Regions from separate parts of the Clostridium sp. AF15-41 genome, predicted to be linked through region 2. Evidence: predicted binding sites of a transcription regulator. Region 2 holds the regulator's gene; the other holds the start of a gene.
What was found. Region 2 encodes HrcA, which represses chaperone genes, less so after heat shock. Its sites were predicted from a motif close to TGTTAGCACTCNNNNNNNNNGAGTGCTAACA; they were not measured.

Region 1 (11,000 bases), on a different contig from region 2:
TACCGGATGAGAAAACAATCCTGAAAAATGGAGATATTGTCAACATTGACTGTACAACGAAATATAATGGATATTTTGGTGATTCATCCCGTATGTTCATGATCGGAGATGTTGATCCGGTCTGGAAGAAGCTGGTAGAGGATACAAAGAAAGCACTGGATCTTGGAGTAGAAGTGTGTAAGCCATATTCAACGATCGGTGATATCGGATATGCGATCAATACATTTGCCAAAGAGCAAGGCTATTCTGTTGTCCGTGAGATCGGCGGACATGGTGTGGGACTTGATATCCATGAAGATCCGTATGTCAGCCATATCGGACAGCCGGGCAAGGATTATGTGATTGCTCCAAGCATGACATTTACGATCGAGCCGATGATCAATCTTGGTGTGCCTGACGTATGGCAGGATGCTGATGATGGCTGGACGATCCGTACAGATGATGGCAAGCCATCTGCCCAGTGGGAATACACCCTTCTTATGACCGAGCACGGAATTGAGATTTTGGCCAAATAATACTTTCATATAATTATACAAAACACAGGAATTGCCCCTATACAGACCATAAGCCCCATTATCAATGACTCGTTACGGTTTCTGTTCAATGCATATGCCTGATTCGTAAATACTCCTGCGCTAACTCGCCAACTAAACGTTGGCTCAGACAAGCGCTCGTATTTACTGGCAATATGCATTTCACGACGAAACCTTCACTAAATGTCATATTATAATGGGGCTTATGGTCTGTATAGGGGCAATCCCTGTGTTATATATTTTAATTACAAGGTTTTATTTGGCCAGAATGCTTAAGATCTCGTTGCTTCTTGCGACGAACTTGGTCATGGCATCGGCAGATAATGGACGGTTTGCAAGGACTGCCAAGTCATATAACTGACAGCAGATGGTAGGAGTGTTCTCACCATCCGGGTTGTCAAGGACATATTTGACCAGATTATTGTTGGCATTTAATACCAGTGTTTCACCCTTGCCGCCGAACATGGCAGGATCCATGCCCATACCGGCCATACCATACATTTTCATCATTTCCTGCATACGTCTGGATTCTTCAGATAAGGTCAGCATAGAAGATAAGTCTTTATTCTTTAATGCTTCTACCTTGATCGTGATATTTTCGACATCCAGTGCTTTCTTGAAGAGTTCGGTCAGCTTGTCGGTATAATCCTTTGCTGTTTCTTCGGATAATGATTCATCTACAAAATTATCGGACAGATCTGCATCGATTCTGTAGAAATGTACATTTTCATTTTTCTGTTCCAGAAGCGTGATAAATGGGCTGTCAATCGTCTGTGTCATGATCAGGGCATCCATGCCTTCCTCTTTGAACATGTTAATGTACTGTGACTGAGCAACTTCATCCGTAACATAGAAGACTTTGTTTTCGTATTTTTCTTTTCCGGCTTCCAGATATTCCGGCAGAGTCAGGTATTTGCCTTCCAGATTCTTATAGATACAGAAATCTTTCATCTTCTCTAAGAATTTCTCATCTTTTAAGCAGCCGAATTTGATAAATGGGTTGATATCATCCCAGTATTTCTCATAATCTTCTCTGTGAACCTTATACATACCGGATAATTTATCGGCAACCTTCTTTGTGATGTAATCGGAGATCTTCTTAACAAATCCATCATTCTGCAGAGCACTTCTGGATACGTTCAGCGGAAGATCCGGACAGTCGATAGTACCTTTTAACAGCATCAGGAATTCAGGGATAACTTCTTTGATGTTATCAGCTACGAATACCTGGTTGTTATACAGCTTGATCGTTCCTTCCAGATTATCGTACTGGGTATTGATCTTCGGGAAGTACAGAATGCCTTTCAGGTTAAATGGATAGTCCATGTTCAGGTGGATCCAGAACAATGGATCTTTGTAATCATGGAATACTTTATGATAGAAGTCTTTGTATTCATCGTCTGTACAGTCATTTGGATGCTTGGTCCAGAGAGGTGTTGTAGTATTTAAAGGCTTTGGTGCTTCTTTTTCTTTCTTTTCGGCAGCATCCTTTGTTTCATCGGTTTCAGCAGTAGCTTCTTCTGATGCTTCAGCTTTGGTTGCCTTTTCTTCTTCATCTTTTGCAGGGGCATCTGCATTTGTAAAGTAGATCTCTACAGGCATGAAAGAGCAGTATTTGTCGATTACTTCTTTGATACGGTATTCATTTGCAAATTCATAGCTGTCTTCATTCAGATACAGGGTGATAACAGTACCTCTGGTTTCTTTGTCGCCTTTATCCATGGAGAAGTCCGTTCCGTTCTCACATTCCCAATATACAGGTTCTGCGTCCTGTTTGTAGGAAAGGGATTCGATCGTTACCTTATCGGCAACCATAAATGCGGAGTAGAAACCGAGTCCGAAATGACCGATGATCTGTTCCTCTGTTGCCTTGTCCTTGTACTGCTCAAGGAAAGCAGCAGCACCGGAAAATGCAATCTGATTAATATACTTTTCGACTTCTTCAGCAGTCATACCGATACCATTATCAATAAACTGTAAGGTCTTGTTGTCCGGGCTTGCGATCACATCGATACGATAAGGTTCGTCCGGTTCGTCAAATTCGCCCATCAGAGATAATTTCTTTAATTTTGTTACAGCATCACAGCCGTTTGAGATTAATTCCCGGACAAAGATATCATGGTCGGAATACAGCCATTTCTTGATGACAGGGAAAATGTTTTCGCTGTTAATTGATAAACTTCCTTTTTTCATAAAAATGCATCTCCTTATATAAATTCTATATTATTCCAGTTGTCAGAACAAATCGGAATACGCAAATATCTATATATGTGTAATGCGAGAAATATCTGCCCTATCTGTTCTGTGTTATCACTAACAGGTATCATAAATCAGAAAAAAATAGAAGTCAAGACAAAATTAGCACTCAAATATGTCGAGTGCTAATAATTCATAAATATTTTATGGTTTATTTAGAAATGAGTGCTGTAGCAGGTGGTTAAAAGATCTGATTCTGTTTAAAAAAAGCAGATACATTTGCATCCCAGATGTTTGCAAGTGTTTTATCCATGGAGAAAATGTTCATGGATGCCATCGTTGTAAGTGAGATCTTTTCTCCGTCAAAGTAGATGTTTAAAGACAGATTTGCAATGTCGGATGTCGTGAGATTCAGATGGTTCTGTTCAATGATCCGGTTAATGTTCGCGTCTGATAAGATCAGCACGATCTTGAAGTTTAATGGGAGTTTATTGCCCTTGATGACATTGAAGATATGATGTCTGACAGCCCCCCATGTCGTATAAGTCTTTGAGGTCATTTCTTCCAGTTCTTCCGTATCAAAAAAAGATGGATTCAGTCTGCCGTCGATTGTATAAGAAACGTCAGAACGGACATAGGCTTCCACTAGCAAAAATGTGTCAAAGACCGGTTCCATCAAAAGCTTTTTAACGAAGTTTTTTGTTTCAGTAATTTCTATATTAAGCATATGCAGCTCTTACCTCCCTGCAATAAACAACGGATTGCGATAAAATTCTTGCCTCTAGTTTACAGGAAAAGAGGAAAGGTTGCAATCGGAAATCTGAAAACAGCCGGATGAGAAAATCCATTTGTTGAACTTTAGCGGGAGGTGTGTTAGTATTTTTACAGATTTATAAAAATATGGGAGGTTTTGAAATGGCAGAGATTATATGGAAGGATCGCAAACGTATATTTTTCGGATTACCATGGACATTTACAAAGTACAGCTTATCAGAGGATCGGTTATTTATCAGTACGGGGTTCTTCAGTGTGAAAGAAGATGAAGTACGACTTTATCGCATCATGGATGTTTCATTGGAACGTAAATTATGGCAGAGAATGTGCGGACTTGGAACGATCAAATGCTGTTCCGCAGATAAGACAATGGGAGATTTCGAGATCAAGAACATCAAGAAGTCCAGAGAGGTCAAGGAAATGTTATCAAATATGGTAGAAGATGAACGTACCAAAAAGAAGGTTTCCAGCCGTGAGTTCATGGATCATGAACGCGATGAATTCGACGATTACGACGACCACGATACATATTAACGAGGACGATCAAAAGTACGTTGCTGCTTTATACGATAGTAGTTTGCTTTGATCGGTAATGTAAGATCGTATTTGGTTGTTCAGCAAGAGGTATGCTTTGATGATTAAATGAGAGCTGATATTACATATTATTCCGCAAGACGCTTTCGCTCTACCTTCGACGTAGTGGTACATAAGGCTGCAAAAGACGCAGCCTAAGTACCAACGCTCAGGCAGGCTTGCTTCATAATAGTAATATCAGTTCTCATTTTAAATTATAAGGTAAAGTGATTGCTGAACAACCAGATACGATCTTTTACGATATGAAAGCAAGATACCATGATATAAAAGCAACAACGCATTTTTGATCTGTCTGTGGAATCAAGTATCGAAGAAGAATATATCTTATTATAGACAGACAGAGTCCACTGCATACCTTTATGGAGCAGACCTTTTTTCACGTCGGTCCTTAACGAGTCACCGAAGGTGAGGAGGTTAGTACCGTTACGTGAAAAATAGAACGCAAGTGTTCTGCGTAATAAAGGGTATGGCAGGGGTCTCTGTCGTCAGAAAATCAGGTATTCTCGGCTATCTTGGTGACGCCAACGTAGATTTGGGAGACTTTGTACCAGGTGGAGTAGTCGGTGATGCCGGTAACGGGCAGGTCGAAGATCTGTTGAAAGCGTCTGACGGCATCGGCAGTGGCAGGTCCATAGATGCCATCGGCGGCAACAGTTGGTATGGATGGATAATTCTGTGCGATACGATTTAACTGCTCCTGAAGCTGACGAACCTTGTCACCGGTTGCGCCAATTGACAGATCATATCCCGGATAAGAGGATGGAATACCGGCAATGGTTTCGGCAGAGTTGATATAAATGGAATCGCCATAGTAGTAGCGTAAGATCTCTATCGCAGACAGTCCCTGATCGGCAAGATACTTGGAACCCCATTGGGTCATCCAGTTTGGACAGGTGACCCGTTTCCCGTCACAGTATTGTGTAAAGATCGGTTGGGTGACACCCGGCCTTGATAGATAATTGGCAAATTGTTCATCAACGATACGGGAGATATTTTTATATATTGTCTTGTTATAGATCCATTTCTGATCGTAAGCGGTTGAAGATGTGATCGTAAAATCGTATCCCTTTCCACGATACCATTCTGTATAGACACGGTTTAAGGTGAAGGACATAATTGCAAGGATGTTGGCTCGAAGGGAAGCATCCGGCCATGTGGAGTAGATTTCATTTGATGCAACATTCTTTATGTAGTCTTTGTAAGGTACATAGTAGTCGATTGCAGTTGGGTCGGAAGGAGCTCCATCATGTACCACGATGGTTTCCGGAATCACGACACGGCTTAAGACGATCTCGCCTGTCTCTGCAACTGTTTTAATCTCATCCTCAGCAATCTTTGGCGGATATTCTTCCCAGAGGGTATGAGCACCGATCACCGTTGGGTTATAGCTCGATTGGTCAGTATCAGAAACACGCAGCTTAACTGACTGAATGCCCTTTTCGTCGGTAAACATCTGTACACCGGAGATGATACGTGGTTCAAATCCGGGTGCATTGATTTTCAGATTGTATTCGGAATATGGCTGGTTGTCAGATGGTTCCATGCTGTATTCCAGTGGAGGAGTTTCAAGGGTGATGCCATCGATGATACCGTCGCTGTCTGTTTGCCGTTCCTCTATAACTTCATCCGGAGTTCCGGTTGATGCGACAGAAACGACCGCACCGGTTACCGGATATGCAGTCTGTTCCGAGATGATCCTGATTTTTAATGTTCCGTTATTGTTTCCATTTGCCATTTTAGTAATCCTGAATTATAATCTGTTTATTATATGAGACAAAATCATATTTCATGCCAATAATACTTTATCAATGCAGAAGCAGGAAAGAATGTATGTTATGCGTGGTGTAATGATCGTTTAGAAGATTTAAACGACAGAAACAAGTGTTATGCATGGTATATAATGATGAGGTATATGAAAAAAGAATTTATTGAAAAGTAATATAAAAGAAAAGAAGCGACAGGAGGTTTCACTATGGCATATTTTCCAATGTTTATCAATCTGGAAAACAAAAAAGTAATCGTACTTGGCGGAGGAAAGACCGCACTTCGAAAGATTAACTCTCTGATAAAGTTTGACTGTAAGATCGCAGTTATCGCACCGAGGATCTGCGATGAGATCAAGACAGTACCAGGAATCAGTGTACATGAGTCGAATATGACATTAGATGCGCTTGATACGGCAGATATGGTAATTGCAGCGACTAAGAGGGATGATGTAAATGCTAAGATCGGAAAGTATTGTAACGAACATAATATTCCGGTCAATGTAGCAGATAACAAGGATGTCAGCAGCTTCCTGTTCCCCGGAATTGTTATGCGTGAAGACCTGGTGATAGGGGTCACAACAGGAGGCTACAGTTCAAATGTAGCAAAGGAGATCCGTAATATGATCGAGAAGCTGATTCCTTATGAGTATGGAACCTTGACCAGAAAGATGGGAGCATACCGAGAGATTGCGTCCATTAATATCAAGGATGCTTATTTAAGGGAAATGGCACTGGATGAGATCATCAAACAGGCAATCAGCAATAAGTATATGATCGATGACCGAAAGGCAAATAAGATTCTGGATCGTTATGCGAAGGAAGATGAGCTGAGAGCGAAGGGTATGCGATAAAAAATACTTGCATTTTCCTTATAACGTGTTATAATCTTGTTTTAGTAAGATTATGGTAACTATTAAGAGTGGGTTTTGGCCCACTCTTAGTTTTTGTAGAAAGGTGGTATTGCTACGAAGAAAACAGATATTGAAGCAAAAGCAACAGAGATGGTTCTGCCGATCATTGAAGCAAATAACCTTGAATTGGTTGATGTGGAATATGTAAAAGAAGGCAGTGATTATTATCTGCGGATCTATGCAGATAAAGAAGGTGGAATAACGATCGGAGATTGTGAGATCGTGAACAGAGCCATGAGTGATCTGCTGGATGCAGATGACTTCATTAAGGATGCCTATATTCTTGAGGTCAGCTCTCCGGGGCTTACAAGACCATTAAAGAAGGAAAATGACTTTAAACGGAGTATTGGCAAGATCGTAGAGATCAAGACATATACCAAGATCGATAACTGTAAAGATTTTGAAGGTGAACTTACAGCGTACGATGAAGAAACAGTTACCATTTTGACAGAAGATGAGAAAGAACTGAAGATTGCAAGAAAAGATATATCGATGATAAGACTTGCATTTGTATATTAATAAAAGAAGCGGGAGGATAAAAAAGTGTCAGAAATTATCGAAGCATTAAATCAATTAGAAAAGGAGAAAAACATCAGCAAGGATATTCTGCTGGATGCGATCGAAAGATCCTTAAAGGCGGCCTGCAAGAAGGACTTTGATACCGATGAGAATATCGATGTTGTTATGGATCGTGAGACCGGTGAGTTTCATGTATATGCGAAGAAAGAGGTTGTAGAAGAGGTTGAAAGACCTGCGACACAGATTTCTCTGGAAAAAGCTAAGATGATGAATTCCAAATATGATCTCGGAGATATCATCAACATCGAGATCACAACAAAGGATTTCGGAAGAATCGCAGCACAGAGAGCAAGAAATGTAATCGTTCAGGCAATTAATGAGAGCGAAAGAGATGCGATCTACGATCACTTCTATACAAAAGAGAAGGATATCATCACAGGTATCGTTCAGAGATATGTTGGAAACAACATCAATGTCAGTCTGGATGATAAGACAGAAGCAATATTAAAAGAGTCTGAGATGGTTCCCGGCGAAGTATATAACAGAGGTGACCGTATCAAATTATATGTAACAGAAGTAAAGAAAGGCTCCAGAGGACCTAAGATCACAGTATCCAGAACACATCCTGATCTGGTAAAGCGTTTATTTGAAAAGGAAGTAACCGAGATCGCAGACGGTACAGTAGAGATCAAGAGCTCCTGCCGTGAGGCCGGTTCCCGTTCCAAGATCGCTGTTTATTCTCATGATGAGAATGTAGATCCGGTAGGTGCATGTGTAGGTGTAAATGGAAGCCGTGTTAACAACGTAGTAGAAGATCTGAACGGTGAGAAGATCGATATTATTTGTTGGGATGAGAATCCGGCAATCTTCATCAAGAATGCATTAAGTCCATCAGAGGTTATTGCAGTTGATGTAGATCTGAATGAAAAGAGCGCATTTGTCGTTGTACCGGATTATCAGTTATCACTTGCAATCGGTAAGAAAGGTCAGAATGCAAGACTTGCTGCAAAGCTGACAGGATATAAGATCGACATTAAGAGTGAGTCACAGGCAGAAGAGATGGGATATTTCTCAGAAGAAAATGATGACTACGAAGAGCCGGAGCAGGAAGAAGCATTTGACAATATTGACGATATCGTTGATGGTTCTTATGAAGAATCTCTGGAGCAGCAGGATGCAGAAGAAGTAAAAGAAGACGAAGAATAAAATGAAGTTCTGACCGGGTACCATGCCGATTGGAACGGAGATAAATATATAAGCATAGGAAGTGATGTTATGGCAAAGAAGATACCGCTCAGACAGTGCCTTGGTTGTAATGAGATGATACCGAAAAAAGAACTCATCCGTATCGTGAAGGATAATGAGAATAATTTTGCGATCGACCTGACCGGCAAGATGAATGGACGGGGGGCATATATATGCCGTAAGGCAGAGTGCCTGAAAAAAGCTATGAAGAGTAAATCTCTGGAACGCTCATTCAAGATGCAGATTCCAAAAGAGGTTTATGAGAAACTGGATAAGGAGTTAGAGGCAATTGAACAGTAAGAAGATTTATTCCATGATTTCCTTATGTGCAAAGGCCGGAAGGCTGGTAAGCGGAAACTTTTCAGTAGAAAAGGCCGTAAAAAACGGAAGCGCATGTGCTGTGATCGTGGCATGTGATGCAGCCCATAATACAAAGAAACTATTTGATCAAAAATGTAATTTTTATGAGATTCCATATTTTGAATTTGGAGACAAAGACAGTCTGGGAAAATTCGTTGGAAAAGAATTCCGGACGTCGATCGCGATCTTAGATGAAGGATTTGCGAAACAGATCATAAAATACATGAGTTTGAGTGAAAATATGGAGGTGTAACTTTTGACGAAACTGAGAGTACACGAATTGGCAAAAGAGCTGAATATAAGCAACAATGAAATCAAAGCAATCCTTGGCAAAAATGGTATCGAGATCAAGAGCCATATGTCGGCTGTTGATGAGAATATGATCAATATCGTTAAGAAGGCATGCGGAACCGGTACAAAGAAAGCAGATGCGCCGGCAGCAAAGCCTGTACCGGAAAAGAAGTCGGAGGACGTAAAGGCGGCAAAGACAGCACCGGAAAAGGTTCAGAAAGAGATTTCTGTAAAAGAAGAGCCTAAGAAAACGGCTGTAAGAAATGATCGACCGGCTACAGGGGAAGCGAATAAGCCGAAACAGGGTAAAGATGAGGGACATACGAGATTTGTCAGAGATGACAGAAACAGAAATAATTCCGACAGACAAAATAATGAGAGAGTAAGATTTAACAATAGTGAGCGTATGAATTCTGATAAGACAAGATTTGGCGACAAGCAGGGAAATGACAGACCAAGATATAACAACGACAGAAATAACGGTGACCGTGTAAGATTTACAAATGGTGATAGAAATAATTCTGACAGACCGAGATATAATAATGACAGAAACGGTAATGACAGAAACAATTCCGACAGACCAAGATACAACACTGACAGAAATAACATTGACAGAAATAACAATGACAGACCAAGATACAATAATTCCGGTGACAGAAATAATTCTGACAGACCGAGATTTAACAATGACAGAAATGGTCAGGACAGAGGAAGATTCTCAAACAATGGCCGTGGTGGTCAGGATCGTGGCAGATTTTCAGGCAATGGAGATCGTCAGGGCAGCTTTGACAAGCCGAAGTTCGGTGACAGACCGGATAACAGAAACAACCGGTTCAACAATAACAGAAACAATACTCCGATGGGATTTGGCAAGGATGACGAGGATGATAATAATAACAATCAGAGAAGAAGTCCAAAAGCAAATACCCGTAAGGATTTTGAAGCAAAAGAGATGCCGGGCAAAGATTTAAAGAGCCAGAACAGAGACAATTATAACAGAGATAAGAATAAGCCTCGTAAGGGCAACAGAAGATCTCCGGAAGAGGTTGAGGCAGATATCAGCAGACTGGCTAAAAATGTCAGAAACAAGCATCATCAGCCACAGCAGCCACAGCAGCAGGCAGAGGATAAGGAAACGATCCGTACGATCACACTTCCGGAGGTTGTAACGATCAAAGAACTTGCAGACATTATCAAAGAGCCTGTAAATGCGTTGATCAAGAAGCTCTTCCTTGCAGGTAAGATGTATAACGTGAACTCTGAGTTAGACTTTGAAGCAGCAGCAGAGATCGCGTTGGAATATAATTGTATTGCTGAAGAGGAAGAAAAAGTTGATGTGATCGAGGAGCTCTTAAAAGAGGATGAAGAAGACGAGAAGGATATGGTTTCCAGACCACCTGTTGTCTGCGTTATGGGTCACGTTGACCATGGTAAAACATCCCTTCTTGATGCGATCCGTAAGACAAATGTAACATCAGCCGAGGCCGGTGGTATCACACAGGCGATTGGTGCATCTGTGGTAGAGATCAACGGACAGACGATCACATTCTTAGATACACCTGGACATGAGGCGTTCACAGCTATGCGTATGCGTGGCGCACAGTCTACCGATATTGCTATCCTTGTTGTAGCAGCAGATGATGGTGTTATGCCACAGACGATAGAGGCTATTAACCATGCAAAGGCAGCCGGTATCGAGATCATCGTTGCGATCAATAAGATCGATAAACCAAGTGCAAATATCGAGCGTGTAAAGCAGGAGCTTACAGAATATGAACTGATCCCTGAGGACTGGGGCGGATCAACGATCT
Region 2 (11,000 bases):
CCTGTTCCACTGTGTTCTCTGCCGAAAAACTGAAACGGATCGTGGATTCCAACCGATCCTTCGGTAACCCGATCGAAGCTAATACATGGCTGACTGCCGGTTTATTCGACGAACATGCCGATCCGGAAGAAACATAGATTTCCCGTTCTTCTAATGCATGCAGCATCACTTCGCTTCGAACACCAACAAATGATACACTTAGGATATGTGATGCTTCCCCTTCATTGATATATACATCCGGAAGTGTCTTTAGCCGTTCGGTCAGACGGTCTTTCACCGCCCTCATACGAACAGTTCTGGCTTCCAGATCTTCATAAACCATCTTTGTTGCCAGTCCCAATCCTGCAAATCCCGGAACATTCTCTGTGCCGGATCGCATTCCGCCCTGCTGTCCGCCGCCGTATATGATCGGCTTCACCTTCGTACGGTTCTTGATAAACAACGCTCCGGTTCCCTTTGGTCCATGTATCTTATGCCCGCTTACGGACATCAAATCGATCCCCATCCGTTTCGGGTAAATGTGATATTTGCCAAATGCCTGAATCGCATCCACATGAAAGAGCGTCTTTGGATTCTTCTCTTTGATAATCTCTGCAATCTCCTGAATCGGTTCTACTGTCCCGATCTCGTTATTTACATACATAACAGACACAAGAATCGTATCCTCATTCACTTCCTGTTCCAGCTGTTCCAAATCCACAATTCCGTGGTGATCTACATTCAGATATATGATTTCAAATCCAAGGCTCTCCAAAAATGCCATCGTACTTGATACCGATGCATGTTCCACCTTTGTTGTTATGATCCGGTTTCCGCTTCTTTTATTTGCAAGCGCAGTCCCGATCAACGCAAGATTATTGGATTCCGTTCCGCCGGAAGTCAGTACGATCTCTTTGCTGTCTACCTTCCATTCTTTTGCAAGAATCTCTTTCGTCTCCTTGATATAGTGTCCTGCATCCAAACCTTTCTGATGCAGGGAGGAAGGATTACCATAATCTTCTTCCATTAATTTTACCACCAGATCTTTTACTTCCGGAAATACCTTTGTTGTTGCTGCATTATCAAAATATGCTTCCATCTCTATCTATCCTCTTCCAGTTCAAACATTATGATCGACATAACCGCCATTCCCGCTGTCTCGGTACGCAGAATCCTGTGTCCAAGCGTAACCATCTTCGCGCCCATGTCTGTCGCTGCCTCGACTTCTTCTCCGGCAAATCCACCTTCCGGACCTATAAATATACCAAGACTTTTCTTTCCCTTGATCGATGCAAAGACCTCTTTCGAATATGCAACTCCTTCTGCTTCTTCATACGGGATCATATTCATATCAAGCTCCTTTGCCATAGCAAGAGCCTCTTTCCATGTTACAGGAGCAGTTACCTCCGGGATCACACCTCTGCCCGACTGCTTCGCCGCCGCAAGTGCGATCGCCTGATAACGTTCCGTCTTCTTTCCTGCTTTCTTTGCATCCAGCTTGACAACCGTCCGTTTCGTCATGACCGGTACGATCCTTGTAACGCCAAGCTCTACCGTTTTCTGGATGATCCACTCCATCTTATCCGCTTTCGGAAATCCCTGAAACAACGTAATCTCTGTTTCAAGTTCTGCAAAATTATCACATACATCCAGAATATCTGCAACTACTTTTTCATGATCCATAACTGAAATCTGGCAGCGGTAATCTCTACCCCTGCCATCACTTATTATGATCTCATCATTTACTTTTAAACGAAGAACATTCTTAATATGATTGACATCCTCACCGGTAATATCAATGCTCTTATCAAATACCCTTCCATCAAAATCTACAAAAAAACGATTCATCTTCCCAATCCTGTCTCTTTATGACTAATCATCCTTCTCAGCTACAAAACTGATCCAGTCTTTCATAGAGACAGTATCCACTATTCTGAAGTGATTGTCAAGAAGTGCCTGTCTGACCTCGTCTTCTTTTGTATTGATAATTCCGGAACAGATAAACTTCGCATCATCCTTCATAAACTGCTGCACAACACCGGAAAGTGGGATGATTACATCCGCCAGAATATTTGCAACTACGATATCATACTTCGGTTCGATCGACTGAACAAGCTCTTTATCCGCGAGTACATTACCACAGAGAAACCGAACCTGATCTTCTGTAATATGATTGATATCCCTGTTCTCGATGCTGACATGAACCGCAGTCTCATCAATATCGATTCCGAGAACCTCTTTTGCGCCAAGATTACTACATACAAAGGAAAGGATCCCGCTTCCGCTTCCACAGTCAAGAACCAGATCTCCTTCTTTCATATATTTCTTCAGCTGTCCGATACATAATCTGGTCGTCTCATGGGAGCCGGTTCCGAACGCCGCACCCGGATCAATATCGATCACAATATCATCATCTGTCACATCAGAAGGTGCATCCTCCCATGTCGGTTTGATAACGATATTGTCATACAGACGAAACGGCTTAAAATATGCCTTCCAGTTGTTCATCCAATCCACATCTTCCGTCTCGGATTCTATGATATTGCAGGCTCCAACCGGAATAAATTCCGATAACCGTTCCAGTTCATTTTTTATCTTGGTCTTTATCTCTTCCTTGTCAAAGGAATCATCCAGATAGCAGGAAACCTTTGCTGTTCCGTCATCCGTCGGCATCTCATCCGGCAGAAGATCTACAAACATAGCTGCCATTTCTTCATCTGTCAGAGGCACATTGTCATCGACTTCTATACCCAAAACGCCTTCCTCATCGAGGAAGGCGCTGAGTAAATCGACAGCCTCACACGTTGTTTCAATCGTGATTTGTGTCCATTTCATAATCTATTTACCTATTTCTTCTTTCTTTTTTTGTGATCTCCAAACGAAAATGATGTTCCTACCGAATCTGTTGCAGGTCTGGTCTCAACCAATGTTGCCTGCTCGTATTCATTCAAGATACGCTTCTGTTCTGCAGTCAGCTTCTCAGGAACCTGTACAACCAGTGTTACATAATGATCACCACGCTGAGTAGGATTCTTCAGGTTTGGCACACCTTTTCCCTTCAGCTTAACCTTGGTATCGGTCTGTGTTCCTGGTGGAATCGTGTAATCAATTTCTCCCTCGATCGTATGGATCTTAATATTTCCACCCAGTGCTGCCTGTGTGAATGAGATCGGTTCGGAGGAGTAAAGATTGTATTCCTGTCTCTGGAACTTCGGATGACGATCAACAAGGATCGTAACATGAAGATCTCCTCTTTCACCACCATTAAATCCAGGTTCACCTTTTCCTTTGATACGGATATTGGTTCCGTTATCTACTCCAGGCGGAACAGCGATCTGAATCTTCTTTCTGCTCTTTACATAACCGGTTCCCGCACAGTTGCTACATTTATATCTAATGATCTTACCGGATCCGCCACAGTCCGGACAAGTCGATACATTTCTTACTACGCCAAACAAGGACTGCTGTGTTGTAACGATCTGACCTTTTCCGCCGCATTTGCCACAAACCTCCGGCTGATGTCCCGGCTGTGAACCGGTTCCCTTACATACTTCACATTCATCCTTTAACGGAAGATCCAGTTCTTTCTGTGTACCAAATATTGCTTCCTCAAAAGCAACTCTGATCGTTGTCTTGATGTTAGCACCCTTTACAGGTCCGTTTGAATTTCTCTGTCTGCTTCCACCACCGAACATATCTCCGAAAATATCTCCGAAAATATCTCCCATATCAGCAAAATCAAAGCCGCCGAAGCCACCAAAGCCACTGCCGCCGGCATTTGGATCAAATGCCGCATGACCATACTGATCATATTTTGCTCGCTTCTCCGGGTCACTAAGTACTGCATAAGCTTCCGCTGCTTCTTTAAATTTTCTTTCAGCCTCCGCATCGCCCGGGTTCATATCAGGATGATATTTCTTGGCTACGACACGATATGCTTTTTTTATCTCTGCCTCTGAGGCATTCTTGGTTACACCAAGGACCTCATAGTAATCAGTTTTTGTTTCTGCCATAACTTTTAACCTTTCATCTGCGATATACATTCATATCCACAGTAAAACAGGAAACCTTTTTCCCGTTTTACTGCCAGATATTTACTATAGACTACATTTCATATTATTTCAAGGCTTAAACCTCTGTGAAATCTCCATCTACTACATCACCCTCTGAAAAGTCCGGTGTACCTGTACCTGTTCCTGCATTTGCTCCAGGACCATTCTGCTCATAAAGCTTAGCAAACAGATTCTGAGCACTTTCCATAAGCTTATCCTTAGCAGCCTTGATCTTATCCACATCAAGATCTGTCATATTCTCTGCATCCGTGCTTTCAATTGTTGACTTTAATGAGTCTAAGTCAGCCTGTACGGCAGACTTATCTGCATCTGAAAGCTTATCTCCGACTTCATTCAGTGCTTTTTCTGTCTGGAATGCAAGTGCATCTGCTTCATTTCTTGCTTCAATGCCTTCCTTACGTTTCTTATCCTGTGCTTCGTATTCTGCAGCTTCTTTTACTGCTCTCTCGATATCATCATCTGAAAGTGATGTACCGGAAGTAATTGTAATGTGCTGTTCTCTTCCTGTTCCGAGATCCTTAGCAGATACATTTACGATACCATTCGCATCGATATCGAATGATACTTCGATCTGAGGAACGCCTCTTCTTGCAGGAGCGATACCATCCAGTCTGAAACGTCCAAGACTCTTATTATCTTTTGCAAACTGTCTTTCACCCTGTACTACGTTGATATCAACGGCATCCTGATTATCCTGTGCTGTTGAGAAAATCTGGCTCTTCTTTGTAGGAATTGTAGTGTTTCTCTCGATCAGATGTGTTGCGATACCACCCATGGTTTCGATAGAAAGTGTAAGTGGTGTAACATCAAGAAGAAGGATCTCACCGGCACCGGCATCACCTGCAAGCTTACCGCCCTGGATAGATGCACCGATTGCAACACACTCATCAGGGTTGATACCCTTGAACGGCTCTTTACCTGTTAATCTCTTAACTTCTTCCTGTACAGCGATGATACGTGTAGAACCACCGACTAATAATACCTTATCAAGATCTGCTGCAGTAAGTCCTGCATCTTCCAGTGCTGTCTGAACAGGTACCTTTGTTCTGTCAACCAGATCTGCTGTTAACTCATCAAATTTTGCTCTTGTCAGGTTCATATCAAAATGCTTTGGACCATCCTGGTTTGCTGTGATGAAAGGAAGATTGATATTTGTTGTCATAGCAGATGAAAGCTCTTTCTTTGCCTTCTCTGCTGCTTCCTTCAATCTCTGCATAGCCATCTTATCGCCGGAAAGGTCGATACCCTCTGCCTTCTTGAATTCATCTAACATATACTGTGTAACAGCATTATCAAAGTCATCACCACCAAGCTTATTATCACCGGCTGTTGCCAATACTTCAATAACGCCTTCACCGATCTCAATGATAGATACATCGAATGTACCACCACCTAAATCGTATACCATGATCTTCTGTTCCTGTTCATTATCAAGACCATAGGAAAGAGCTGCTGCTGTAGGCTCGTTGATGATACGCTTTACATCAAGTCCTGCAATCTTACCGGCATCCTTTGTTGCCTGTCTCTGTGCATCTGAGAAATAAGCAGGTACTGTGATAACGGCCTCTGTAACCTTCTCACCGAGATATCCTTCTGCATCGGATTTCAGTTTCTGAAGAATCATAGCTGAAATCTCTTCCGGTGAATACTTCTTGCCATCGATCTCTACTCTGTAATCTGTACCCATATGACGCTTGATGGATGAAATTGTCTTATCTGCATTTGTAACTGCCTGACGTTTTGCAGGCTCACCGACTACTCTCTCACCTGTCTTTAAGAAACCTACTACAGATGGTGTAGTTCTCATACCTTCTGTATTCGCAATAACAACAGGCTTACCACCTTCCATTACTGCTACACATGAATTTGTTGTACCTAAGTCAATACCAATTATCTTACCCATGATTATATTCCTCCTAAATAAAATTCTGTTTTCTTAATTTAATAAAATTTATATGCTATAGTCATTTGACTATTAGTTTGCAACCTTTACCATGCTGAATCGTAATACCTGATCCTTATACATGTAACCACGCTGCATCTCTTCGACGATCACGTTCTCTCCGTAATTCTCATCCTCTACATGCATTACTGCATTGTGGAACGCCGGATCAAACTGTTCACCCTCGCAGTTCATCGGGGTAACGCCGATGGATTCCAGTGAAGTCATAAGTGATTTGTAGATTTTATCAACTCCTGCTTCAAATGGTCTGTCTTTATCCTCTTCCGGAATTGCTGCAATCGCTCTTTCAAAGTTGTCAACTACCGGAAGTAATTTTCCAAGAACATCCTTCGCTCCGAAATCATACATTTTGGATGACTCCTTTTCATTTCTCTGACGGATATTCTCGCACTCTGCAAGAAGACGTTTATATTTGTCTTCTGCATCCTGACAGCGCTCTTTCAGTTTATCATTTTCTTCTCTTAAAGCCTTACTGCCGCGTCTGTTCTCTTTTGCAACCGGCTTCGGTTTTGCTGCTTCCGCCTGCTCTTCAGGGACATCCACGGTTTCTGTAACATTCACATCTGTAGTTGTTGTTTCTGCAGTATCTGTTGACTCTGCTGTAACTTCATCTACAATTGTTTCTGCTGCCTTTTCATCTGTCTTTACTTTCTTAGTATCTTTCTTGGTGTCTGCCATTATCGGACCCCCTATTCGTTATTATTAAATATATCATCCAATTCATCGGTCAGATTTTTTAACATCGTAACGACTTTCTTATAGTCCATACGTTTCGGACCGATGATACCTATAGTTCCTTTTGCGCCTTCCGGCATCTTATAAGTTGCCGTTACAAGGGAGCAATCTTTCAGATCCTCACTGGAATTCTCATCGCCGATTCGGATCTCTATATCAGAGTTATCTTTATTGATAACTTCTTCTACATATTTTACAAATTCCTCTTTGTCTTCTATATCTTCAAAAGTTCCAAGCAGTTTTTCTGCTGTTGCCGAATCCATCAATTCAGGATACTTTAACATGTTGGTCGCTCCGCTTGTATAAACCTTCAGGTCATCCGCTTCATGAATAGCTTCCATGATTCCCTGAAAGATGGTTTCTAAGATATCCGCATATTCACCTGCCTGCATCTTCATCGTCTGTATCAGTTCCAGATTAATATCTTCTAATGCAGCTCCCTGAAGGAACGTGTTTAATAAAATATTGAATTTTAAAATCTCGTCATTCTTCAGATCGTACGTGGTATCGATCAGCTTATTCTTTACGATATTTCCATCCACCATGATCACCGCAAGAAGCTTTGACTCAGCAACCTTGGAAAGCTGTATAAACTTCACGGTATTATTATACTGAGGTGTGGTAACCAGTGTGGCATAATTCGTATTTGCCGCTAATACCCGGGCAACCTGCTTCAGCATCTTCTCCATTTTATCAACTCGTTCAAGAAGATTTCCCTTCTCTGTCTCAGCCTCTATCTTCTCATTCATAAGGCTGTCAACATAGAACCGATATCCTTTGTCCGTTGGAATTCTTCCTGCAGATGTATGCGGCTGACATATATAACCCATGTCCTCCAGATCAGACATCTCATTCCTGATCGTCGCCGAACTTAAGTTCAAATCTGTATACTTTGAAATCGTCCGCGATCCTACAGGTTCTCCGGTCTCTAAATAATTGGAAACGATAGCTTTCAGAATTTTGACTTTTCTTTCGTCAAGTTCCATCTGCTCATCCCTTTCATTTTGTTAGCACTCAAATACTCCGAGTGCTAACCACTAAAATTAATCTAACACCCACTACCTTGTTTGTCAACATTTATTTTGAAAAAAATCAAGAAAATTTATAATTTTTGAGCTTTGAAAAAATGAATGCCGAGTCCTGTAGAAATCACGGCATATAAAAGACTGATGATAATCGCAGCTACCGCATCTGTTCCGTTAAATGTAAGGTCACTTGTCATACCGAGAAGCTGCACGATCCAGATGTTATCCGACCACGCCGGCAGATTAAACAGATCCACAAGGACACGAACTCCGGGTGTAAATAACAGCACCAAAAGAACCGCGGCAGTCATAGACAAAACCGAATGTCTGATCAGTGAAACCAACATAAATGCAAACATTGCACAGGCTCCGATCATTATAAACTGCAGCACTATCGCAAGCATTGTTTTTCCAATCCGGGAAGCTTCTGAAGCTTCAGGGACATTTCTAAAAAACAAAGCAGCCGCAATCCCTGAAATCAGAATATATTCCAGTAAGATCCCCCATACATAAGTAACTGCCGCCAGCACTCTGGCAATATAACAGGCCGCTCTGCTTTTACTTCTCTGCAGCTCGCAACGTATGGTATTCTGTTCGTAGTCTTCGGATATATGAAGGATAACCGGAAACATCATAAAAAGGACCAGAAGCTCCGAAGCAGAAAAAGCCGATGCAATATAAGCGATTCCGTCCATCTGACCTTTGATCGCTGTAATCGTCTGTTCTGAAAAGCCTGCTGCCGCCAGGAAGTCGCTGCTTACCCCTGCACTTACATAATGAAGAAAAGCTGCTACAAGAATCGCAAACGGAATCACCAGAATCATGATCATTCTGCCATAAAAGCTTTTGCCATATCGAAATACTTCTGCTCTGTAAACATTCATACTGTTGCCTACGCTCCCTCTAAATAAGAAATAACCGGATTTATTTCCTGTTTTTAATATACCCGTGAGTGGTTTTTTATATTACAGGTAAATAATCCGGTCACAAACCTGTTCCAGATCTCCGGGTATGTGGCTGGTAAGAATAACCGCCATTCCTTGTTTTCTTCGTTTCTCCAGATAAGATAAAAACGATGCTCTCGTAAACGGATCAAGCCCGTTCAACGGTTCATCAAGCAATGCCAGCCTTGTCTCTTTATGGATCGCAAGACAAAGCGCAAGCTTCTGTTTATTGCCAAGTGACAGCTTAGATGCTTTGATCCGGTCAAATTCATGGATACCCAAAAGATCGATCAAAGCTTCATCCGTAAGCTGCTTATCTCCGTTCATATGCTCCATCATTTTTATATTATCACGCACGGAAAGGTCTGAAAAAAAAGAGGGTCTGTCGATCACACATGCCATATCTCTGCCGGATATATCTGTTACATTTATCTGTCCTGAGCAACTGCCCTTTTTCCGGGGAATAAAGCTCGCCAACATACGAAGTAACGTGCTCTTTCCACTTCCATTTTGTCCCGCCAGTCCGACAATCTCGCCTTTACGCAGTACAAATGTCAGATTCTTCTCCCACAACGGCTGTTCTGTTCCAGGATAGGTATAATTCAGTTCATTTATTTCTATAATAACAGCGGTCTGCTGCTCATTCGTCTCTTTTATCATATCCGAACCTGTCCCCGACTATCATTTCATTTATCTTTATCCTGTAAAAAATCTACAAGAATCCTGTTACTTACATCGATTCCCTTTCTGGTAAAACATACCATCCCCTTTTCATCTTTCATATGTCCGCTTGCCACATACCCTCTTATAATATCCCCATAAACATCATATAAGGAATGGCCGAATCGTTCATAGAAATCCGCCGCACTGATCCCTCTGGTCATTCTAAGCCCAAAGATCACATATTCTTCCATCAATGTATCAACATCTACAGTTTCATCAATATGTCTGATCGAAAGCAGCTCCGGTATCCGGTACGTTTCATCGATCGAGCGTTTTTCAAATACTTCCTCCATCGTATCGACATACTGTTTTATATCTGACGTATTCGAATATCTTCTTCCATTAAAAAAGGAAGCCGCACCTATACCGATCCCGATATATTCATCCATCGTCCAGTATACGATATTATGTCTGCATTCATATCCGGGCTTTGCATAATTTGAGATCTCATACCTTTTATATCCTGACATCTCGAGTACCTTTCCGGTTGCTTCATACATTTCACGGTCTGTTTCCTCATCCGGAAGCTTTGAAAGGAGTTTCTGATTCCCCGCAAGCGGTGTTCCATCTTCCACGATCAGGCTATATGAAGAGATATGCTCCGGTCTGCACTTCAATACACGCTCTAGTGTATCCAGGTAGGAATGAAGCGTCTGCCCCGGAATCGCAGAGATCAGGTCGACATTGATATTTCTGAAGCCTGCGTCACGTGCTGTCTGATAGGATGTCAGAAACTGTTCATATGTATGTATCCTGCCAAGCATGGCAAGCTCATCATTGTGTGCGGACTGCAGTCCGATACTCATACGATTGATCCCGGCCGCCAGATATTCCGCTGCTTTGATCGCAGTCAGGGTACCCGGATTCACCTCAATCGTAATCTCGGCTTCTTCGTCCACTTTAAAAATGCTTCTAAGGGTCGCCAATATATTCATGATCTCGCCCGGTAAAAGTATAGACGGAGTTCCTCCGCCTATAAATATCGTTTTTACAATATAGTCCTTTGATATGCTTTTATAGCTTAATAACTCTCTGCAAATGCTCTGGACATATGCCTTTCTGACCGCACCGCTCCGGTTGATCTGCGGGTCATCCGCACCAAAAGACAGGAAATCACAATATACACACTTCTTAACACAAAACGGAATATGTATATAAATGCTCAGTTTTTTTCTCATGTGTTTTTCCTGCCTTCTCGTTTTTTCTGTAAGCTGCTTTCTGCTTATATCAGGATCATTTTTGATTTATTTCATTCTAAATGTCCTGATTCAACCTGCAATTTTTTTATATTTATTCCTCATCAAGTTTTAATACGCTCATAAACGCCTGCTGCGGAATCTCTACATTTCCGATCTGACGCATACGTTTCTTACCTTCCTTCTGTTTCTCCAGAAGCTTCTTCTTACGGGAGATATCTCCACCGTAACATTTTGCAAGGACATCCTTTCTGACTGCTCTTACCGTCTCTCTGGCAATGACCTTGTTGCCGATCGCTGCCTGAATCGGAATCTCAAATAAATGTCTTGGGATCTCCTGCTTTAACTTCTCGCACATCTTT

Region 1: the regulator HrcA is predicted to act here: its motif matches at 2,890-2,920, upstream of htpG (molecular chaperone HtpG).

What each region holds. Positions count from the first base shown of each region.
Region 1 is NZ_QTMQ01000006.1:56,181-67,180, forward strand. Features, by position in the region: gene DWW43_RS06095 (methionyl aminopeptidase) at 1-515, shown strand, start outside; gene htpG (molecular chaperone HtpG) at 789-2,726, opposite strand; gene DWW43_RS06105 (DUF5721 family protein) at 2,971-3,456, opposite strand; gene DWW43_RS06110 (PH domain-containing protein) at 3,645-4,037, shown strand; gene DWW43_RS06115 (peptidoglycan-binding domain-containing protein) at 4,591-5,832, opposite strand; gene DWW43_RS06120 (bifunctional precorrin-2 dehydrogenase/sirohydrochlorin ferrochelatase) at 6,070-6,714, shown strand; gene rimP (ribosome maturation factor RimP) at 6,823-7,293, shown strand; gene nusA (transcription termination factor NusA) at 7,318-8,499, shown strand; gene DWW43_RS06135 (YlxR family protein) at 8,569-8,838, shown strand; gene DWW43_RS06140 (ribosomal L7Ae/L30e/S12e/Gadd45 family protein) at 8,828-9,151, shown strand; gene infB (translation initiation factor IF-2) at 9,155-11,000, shown strand, end outside.
Region 2 is NZ_QTMQ01000003.1:147,900-158,899, forward strand. Features, by position in the region: gene DWW43_RS03340 (cysteine desulfurase family protein) at 1-1,078, opposite strand, end outside; gene DWW43_RS03345 (16S rRNA (uracil(1498)-N(3))-methyltransferase) at 1,081-1,827, opposite strand; gene prmA (50S ribosomal protein L11 methyltransferase) at 1,852-2,814, opposite strand; gene dnaJ (molecular chaperone DnaJ) at 2,826-3,992, opposite strand; gene dnaK (molecular chaperone DnaK) at 4,108-5,955, opposite strand; gene grpE (nucleotide exchange factor GrpE) at 6,028-6,693, opposite strand; gene hrcA (heat-inducible transcriptional repressor HrcA) at 6,705-7,736, opposite strand; gene DWW43_RS03375 (hypothetical protein) at 7,853-8,659, opposite strand; gene DWW43_RS03380 (ABC transporter ATP-binding protein) at 8,741-9,379, opposite strand; gene hemW (radical SAM family heme chaperone HemW) at 9,406-10,620, opposite strand; gene lepA (translation elongation factor 4) at 10,733-11,000, opposite strand, start outside.